Regions from separate parts of the Amycolatopsis sp. NPDC058986 genome, predicted to be linked through region 2. Evidence: riboswitches for the same ligand, from Rfam matches in the RefSeq annotation. Region 2 holds a riboswitch; the other holds the start of a gene.
What was found. Region 2 has a riboswitch for glycine ahead of gcvP (aminomethyl-transferring glycine dehydrogenase). Riboswitches for the same ligand answer to the same signal wherever they lie in the genome.
Positions count from the first base shown of each region.

Region 1: linked by a shared signal. The riboswitch ahead of gcvP (aminomethyl-transferring glycine dehydrogenase) and the one ahead of gcvP (aminomethyl-transferring glycine dehydrogenase) in region 2 are both predicted to bind glycine.

Region 1 is NZ_JBHYJW010000042.1:4,769-8,568, forward strand. Features, by position in the region: gene gcvP (aminomethyl-transferring glycine dehydrogenase) at 1-1,205, opposite strand, end outside; glycine riboswitch at 1,359-1,452, opposite strand; gene ACFW0G_RS30600 (3-oxoacyl-ACP reductase) at 1,669-2,436, opposite strand; gene ACFW0G_RS30605 (aldehyde dehydrogenase family protein) at 2,439-3,800, opposite strand; gene ACFW0G_RS30610 (gamma-glutamyl-gamma-aminobutyrate hydrolase family protein) at 3,797-3,800, opposite strand, start outside.
Region 2 is NZ_JBHYJW010000001.1:363,360-367,159, forward strand. Features, by position in the region: gene ACFW0G_RS01685 (MerR family transcriptional regulator) at 1-65, shown strand, start outside; gene ACFW0G_RS01690 (bifunctional nuclease family protein) at 293-766, shown strand; partial or broken gene ACFW0G_RS01695 (TetR/AcrR family transcriptional regulator) at 868-1,497, opposite strand; gene ACFW0G_RS01700 (MerR family transcriptional regulator) at 1,798-2,376, shown strand; glycine riboswitch at 2,423-2,526, shown strand; gene gcvP (aminomethyl-transferring glycine dehydrogenase) at 2,695-3,800, shown strand, end outside.

The sequences.
Region 1 (3,800 bases), on a different contig from region 2:
CTTTCCCTCGCCGCGGCGTGGATTTCGGCCGCCTTGCCGGGCACGCGCGCGACGACGGTGTCGAAGAAGCCCTCGTGCACGACCTCGACGCCGCCCTGCCGCAACGCCTCGGCGAACCCGGCGGCCAGGCCGTGCACCCGGGCGGCGATGCGCTGCAGGCCGTCCGGACCGTGGTAGACCGCGTACATCGCGGCGAGCACGGCGGGCAGCACCTGCGCGGTACAGATGTTGGACGTCGCCTTCTCGCGGCGGATGTGCTGCTCGCGGGTCTGCAACGCGAGGCGGTACGCCGGATTGCCGTCCGTGTCGACGGAGACCCCGACGAGACGGCCGGGCAGCGAACGCTCCAGTCCACTTCGGACGGACATGTACCCGGCGTGCGGGCCGCCGTAGCCGAGCGGGACACCGAAGCGCTGCGTCGAGCCGGCCGCGACGTCGGCGCCGAACTCACCCGGCGAGGTGATGAGGGTCAGGGCCAGCAGGTCGGCGGCGACGGTGAACAGCGCGCCCGCGGCCTTCGCCGAACCGGAGATCGCGTGGTAGAAGCCGGGACCGCGCAGCACTCCGGACGCGCCGGGATACTGGACGACGACGCCGAAGAACTCCTCGGGCAGCCCGGTCAGCAGGTCGCGGACCTGGACCTCGATGCCCAGCGCCTCGGCGCGGGTGCGGACCACGGCGATGGTCTGCGGCAGGCATTCGGCGTCGAGGACGACGACGTTCGACTTGGACTTCGAGGCGCGCCGCATGAGCGTGACCGCCTCGGCGACGGCGGTGGCCTCGTCGAGCAGGGAGGCGTTCGCGGTGGCCAGGCCGGTGAGGTCGGCGACCATGGTCTGGAAGTTGAGCAGGGCTTCGAGACGGCCCTGCGAGATCTCCGGCTGGTAGGGCGTGTACGCGGTGTACCAGGCCGGGTTCTCCAGCACGTTGCGGCGGATCACCGGCGGGGTCACGGTGTCGTGGTAGCCGAGGCCGATCATCTGCGTCATCGGACGGTTACGCGCGGCGAGCGCGCGCAGTTCGGCGGTGGCGTCCTCTTCGGACGCGGCGGCGGGGAGATCGAGGCCGTGAGCACTGCGGATGGCGGACGGGACCGCGGCGGCGACGAGCGCGTCGAGGCTGCCGTAACCGCATTCGGCCAGCATCTTGGCCTGTTCGGCCACCGATGGGCCGATATGCCGGGTGTCGAACGGTGTCGATGTGATGGGGAGCTCCTCGGGCCGGGCACTGGGTAGACCGGTGCGCTGGAACTCCCCCTCTGTCATGGCACCTGAGAGTTTCACCGTGCGTTCCTGATCGAACACAGCACGGCTTTCACCTTGGGTGAGGCGTGGGTACGCCTGCTTTCCAGAGTGGCCTCGCACGAAGCGGTAGTGGATACCTGAGAGATTCCGGGGAGTTTGCTCCTTCGGTGCCCCACCACGTTCGTGAGGACTCTCCCGCTCCGGCTCGACGGCCCGATCTGTAGTTGTCGCGCATACCGTACCCGGCGGCTTCACCCCCCGTCCACTTCTCCCCGCCCACACCACACCGGCGATCTCACGTGATTGAACGGCGACCTCACGTGACTGAACGGAGATCTCGCGTGTTTGGCCGGGGTCCCCGTCCGATCACGCGAGATCTCCGTCTGATCACGCCAGGTCGCCGTCGGATCACGCGAGATTGCCGTTACAGCGGGGTCACGTAGGCGCCGGAGATGCCGCCGTCCACGAGGAACTGGGAGGCGGTGATGAAGCTGGCGTCGTCGCTGGCGAGGAAGGCGACGGCGGCGGCGATCTCCTCCGGCTCGGCGAACCGGCCGACCGGGACGTGCACGAGGCGCCGCGCGGCCCGTTCGGGGTCCTTCGCGAACAGCTCCTTGAGCAGCGGGGTGTTCACCGGCCCGGGGCACAGCGCGTTGACCCGGATGTTCTCGCGGGCGAACTGGACGCCCAGTTCGCGGCTCATCGCGAGCACGCCGCCCTTGGACGCGGTGTAGGAGATCTGCGAGGTCGCCGCGCCCAGCACCGCCACGAACGACGCCGTGTTGATGATCGAGCCCTTCCCCTGCCGCTGCATATGCGGCAGGACGGCCTTGCAGCACAGGTACACCGAGGTCAGGTTGACCTGCTGGACCTTCTGCCACGCGTCGATGCCGGTGGTGAGGATCGAGTCGTCGTCCGGCGGCGAGATCCCGGCGTTGTTGAACGCGACGTCGACCGAGCCGAACTGGTCCACTGTGGACTGGAACAGGGCCTCGACCTGCTCGGCGTCGGTGACGTCGGTCTGCACGAACACGCCGCCGACCTCGTCCGCCGCGGCCTTGCCCGGCTCCGGCGCGACGTCGGCGATGACGATCTTCGCGCCTTCGCTCGCCAGGCGCCGCGCGGACGCCAGACCGATCCCGCTGGCCCCGCCGGTGATCACCGCGACGCGGCCCTCGAAACGCTGCACCATCCCTATTCCTCCGTGCTCAGAAAGACGTTCTTGGTCTCGGTGAACGCCGTCGCGGCGTCCGGCCCGAGCTCACGGCCGAGACCGGACTGCTTGAACCCGCCGAACGGGGTCCAGTACCGCACCGACGAATGCGAGTTGACCGAGAGGTTCCCCGACTCGACGCCGCGGGAGACCCGGAACGCTCGGCCGACGTCGCGGGTCCAGATCGACCCGGACAGTCCGTACTCGGTGTAGTTGGCCATGTCGACCGCGTCGGCCTCCTCTGCGAACGGGACGACGGCGACGACCGGGCCGAAGATCTCGTCCGTGGCCAGGGGGTCTTGGAGATTCGGCGGGGTGACGACGGTCGGCGCGAACCAGAACCCCGGCCCGTCCGGCGCGCTCCCCCGGAAGGCCACCGGCGTCCCGGCACCGACGTAGGACGCCACCTTCGCGTGATGCGCGGCCGAGATGAGCGGTCCCATCTCGGTCTTCTCCGACCCCGGATCGCCGACGACCACGCCACGCACGGCGGGTTCGAGCAGCTCCATGAACCGGTCGTACACGCTCGACTGCACGAGGATCAGCGAACGCGCGCAGCAGTCCTGACCCGCGTTGTCGAAGACCCCGTACGGCGCGGTCGCGGCAGCTTTTTCGACGTCGGCGTCGGCGAAGACGATGTTCGCGTTCTTCCCGCCCAGCTCCAGCGTCACGCGCTTCACCCGCGCCGCGCAGCCCGCCATGATCCGCTTGCCGACCTCGGTCGACCCGGTGAAGACGACCTTGCGTACTGCCGGATGCTCGACGAACCGTTGTCCCACAACGGATCCCTTGCCCGGCAGTACCTGGAAGACGTCCTCGGGGATACCCGCCTCGCGCGCCAGTTCGGCGAGCCGGATCGCGGTCAACGGCGTCAGCTCGGCGGGCTTGAGGACCACGGTGTTCCCGGCCGCGAGAGCGGGCGCGAAACCCCAGCCCGCGATCGGCATCGGGAAGTTCCACGGCACGATGACGCCGACGACGCCGAGCGGCTCGTGGAACGTGACGTTCACCCCGCCTGGCACCGGGATCTGCTGGCCGATCAGGCGTTCCGGCGCGGCGGCGTAGTAGTTCAGGACGTCACGGACGTTGCCTGCCTCCCAGCGCGCGTTGCCGATCGTGTGCCCGGAGTTCGTGACCTCCAACCGCGCGAGGTTCTCGATGTCGTTCTCGACGGCGTCGGCGAAACGACGCAGGATCCGGGCACGGTCGCCCGGAGCGACGTCACGCCAGGCGGGGAACGCGGCCTGCGCGCGGGCGATCGCCGCGTCGGTCTCCTCGGCGCTGGTCAGCGCGACCGACCGCACCACCTCTTCGGTGGCGGGGTTGATGACATCGAACGTCAT
Region 2 (3,800 bases):
CACTCTCGGTGACCCTGCACACGCTGCTCGTGAAAGCGGGAATCCGCGGCGTCACGGGTGGTTGAAGCCGGATGGGGCGCGCCCGCGCACTGAGAACCCTTGCGACGCCGGATGTCAATGACTGAATGTTGGCCACCCTATGCCGTACCGTGAGAGCAGGGTTTGCCGCGCGCGAACCGAGAAAGTCCGCCACTAGCGAGCACAGCGCTCGGATCACGGGTAGCGTCGAGGATGTCGGCGCCGACGCCGGGACAGCGTTGCGGCCCGTGCGCACGAGAGGAGGCGAAGCCCGATGAGCGAGATGCGCGTCGTCGGCGTGCGGGTGGAGCTACCCGCGAATCAGCCGATCTTGTTGCTGCGGGAGACCGAAGGCGAACGGTACCTGCCGATCTGGATCGGCTCGGTCGAGGCAACCGCCATCGCCTTGGAGCAACAAGGAGTCCGCCCCGCCCGCCCGCTCACCCACGACCTGCTCAAAGAGGTCATCGGAGCGCTCGGCCGGGAACTCGAACAGGTCGTCATCACCGACCTCAAGGAAGGGACGTTCTTCGCCGAGCTCGTCTTCGACGGCGACATCAGGGTCTCCGCCCGCCCGAGCGACTCCGTCGCGCTCGCACTGCGGATCGGTGTCCCCATCCACGCCGTCGACGCCGTCCTCGAGGAAGCCGGCCTGATCATCCCGGACGAACAGGAGGACGAGGTCGAGAAGTTCCGCGAGTTCCTCGACTCCGTCTCCCCAGAGGATTTCCGCGGCGCCGACACCTGATCCGCGCCGCCACGCCACCGCGGGCCGCGACCTCCGCCCCATCGATGCCGATGAGCGGAAGCGCGGCCCGTCGTCGTGCCGCCGGGTGCACCCCCGGCGGCGGGGGCGGTGGCCCTTTCGAACAGGTCGGCCAGTTCCCGGCCGTAGCGGTCGATGTCGAGCGACGGGTCGGTTTTGAACTGGGCCGCCACGCCGTCGATGGCCTGGGCGATGGACATCGCCATCACGTCCGGCGCGAAGTCACCGAAAGCGCCTTCCCGCTGCCCCTGCTTCAACTGCCGGTACACACTCCCCACCCGCAGGTCGTTCAGCACGGGCCCGGCCATGCCCCAGCCGTCCTCGTCCTCCGCGTTCGCGGTCATCTCCGCGAGCACCCGCACACAGTCCGGGTAGTCACGCAGGAACGCCACCGACGTCTCGATGTGCGCCCGCAGGTTCCCCCGCCGGTCCGCGGCGTCGATCCGGCCTTCGGTCCGTTCCGCGAGGAAACGGCTCTTCGTCTCGATCACCGTGCTCAGCACCGCCTGCATCAGCCCTGCCTTGCTGGTGAAGTGGTAGGAGATGATCCGGGTGCTGCTCAGCCCGGCGCGTTCCTTGATCCGCGCGAACGTCGTCTTCCGATAGCCGACCTGGGCCATCGTCGCGATGGTCGCGCCGATGATCTGTGCTCGGCGGGCGGCCTCGGTCACGGAGAGGCCGAGCTCCGCCTGCGTGTCAGTGCTTACTTGCATGAGTAAAAATTAACACGCCTGAGTAAAACTGTCCAGCCGGCCCGCTCTTCGCCGGGCTCGTACGGCGAACGGACTAAAGGCTCAACACGAACTTGAGGCCAGCCGCGCGTCGCGTTGACCGGCACCTTGCATGCGCTTACCGTCAAAGGCGGTAAATCGCCACGATGTGATTCGACCCCGCGATCCGCTGTGCTGCGAACGCGGGGGCACGGACGTGGCGATTCATCCCGGCCGGTCCCACTCCTGGGTCCGACCGGCTTGTCGTTCGCCGGCCGCCAGGTCGGGCGAGGGGAGGCACGCGTGGTCGAGGCTGGTCCTGAGAAGCAGCCTGTTCAGGTCGCCGGCGGCGAGCAGGGTGAACTGTTCCCCGACGCCTCGCTTCCGGACGAACTGGTCGGCTACCGGGGCCCCGCCGCCTGTCAGATCGCCGGGATCACCTACCGGCAGCTCGACTACTGGGCCAGGACGAAGCTGGTCGCGCCGAGCATCCGTACCGCGCACGGTTCGGGATCGCAGCGGCTGTACTCGTTCAAGGACATCCTGGTCCTCAAGGTCGTGAAGCGCTTACTGGACACCGGGGTCTCACTGCAGAACATCCGCGTCGCCGTCGATCACCTGCGGGTACGCGGAGTGCGTGATCTGGCGAAGGTGACGTTGTTCTCGGACGGCACCACGGTCTACGAGTGCACGTCGCCGGAGGAGATCGTCGATCTGCTCCAGGGCGGTCAGGGTGTGTTCGGCATCGCGGTCAGCGGGGCCATGCAGGAGATCAGCGGCACGATCCACGAGTTCCCGGCCGAGCGTGCCGACGGCGGCGAGGTCGAGTCGATGGTGCCGGACGAGCTGACCCAGCGCCGCAACGCCCGTCGCACCGGGTGATCACCGGCGCTCGAGGGCGTCAGGGTAGGCTCTGTTCCGCGGTCGACGAATCCGCGCGGGAGAGACCGGGCCATCAACAACCTTGAGCCCGGCGCCGAAGGAGCAAGTCCTCCCCGGAACCTCTCAGGCACCCTGGACCGCGCGGACGAGACGCCTCTGGAAAGTGGGTCGCCAGGACACAGCCTGACGGCTCCGCCGAAGGTGCAAGCCCGGCTCAACACACGGGTGAAACTCTCAGGCGCCCTGCGGGTACGGACAGAGTGGGGAGGGCCAGGACAACGTTGTCCGGCCCCGTCCCCGCCGTCCCGGGAGGTTCACGTGACCGAACCCAGTCCGTCCCTCGCCGAACTGGAGCAGGGAATTCCCTTCGCCGACCGGCACATCGGCCCCGGGCCCGGGGAACTCGCCCGGATCCTTGGCGTCGTCGGCGTCGCCTCACTCGACGAACTCGCCGAGCGCGCGGTCCCTGGTTCCCTGCGGGCTTCGGCCAGGACCCCGGGCCTGCCGCCCGCCGCCACGGAAGCACAGGCACTGGCGGAACTGCGGGCGCTCGCCGCGCGCAACCGGCCGATGGTGCAGATGATCGGCCTCGGCTACCACGACACGATCACCCCGCCGGTGATCCGCCGGAACCTCTTCGAGAATCCCGCCTGGTACACGGCTTACACGCCGTACCAGCCGGAGATCTCCCAAGGCCGCTTGGAAGCGCTGCTCAACTTCCAGACGATGATCGCGGACCTCACCGGCCTGCCGATCGCCAACGCGTCCCTGCTCGACGAGGCGACCGCCGCGGCCGAGGCGATGACCCTGGTCCGTCGCGCCACCCGCTCGAAGTCCGCGCGGTTCGTCGTCGACGAGGACACCCTGCCGCAGACCATCGAAGTGCTGCGTACTCGCGCGGAGCCGCTCGGCATCGAGCTCGTCGTCACCGACCTGTCCCAGGGCATCACCGGGCTCGGCCTCGGCGGCGACTTCTTCGGCGTCCTGCTGAGCTACCCCGGCGCGTCCGGCGCGGTGCGCGAGCTGGATCCGGTGATCGCCGAGGCGAAGGCACTCGGCGCCGCCGTCGTGGTGGCAGCGGACCCGCTCGCGCTGACCCTCCTGCGCTCGCCCGGCGAACTCGGCGCGGACGTCGCGATCGGTTCGGCACAACGGTTCGGCGTGCCGATGGGCTTCGGCGGACCGCACGCCGCCTACCTCGCCGTCCGCGAGGGCCTCGAACGCCAGGTCCCTGGCAGGCTCGTCGGTGTCTCGGTCGACGCCGACGGCGCGCGGGCGTACCGGCTCGCCTTGCAGACCCGCGAGCAGCACATCCGCCGCGAGAAGGCGACGTCCAACATCTGCACCGCGCAGGTGCTGCTCGCCGTGATGGCCGCGATGTACGCGGTGTACCACGGCCCGGAAGGACTGCGGGCCATCGCGTA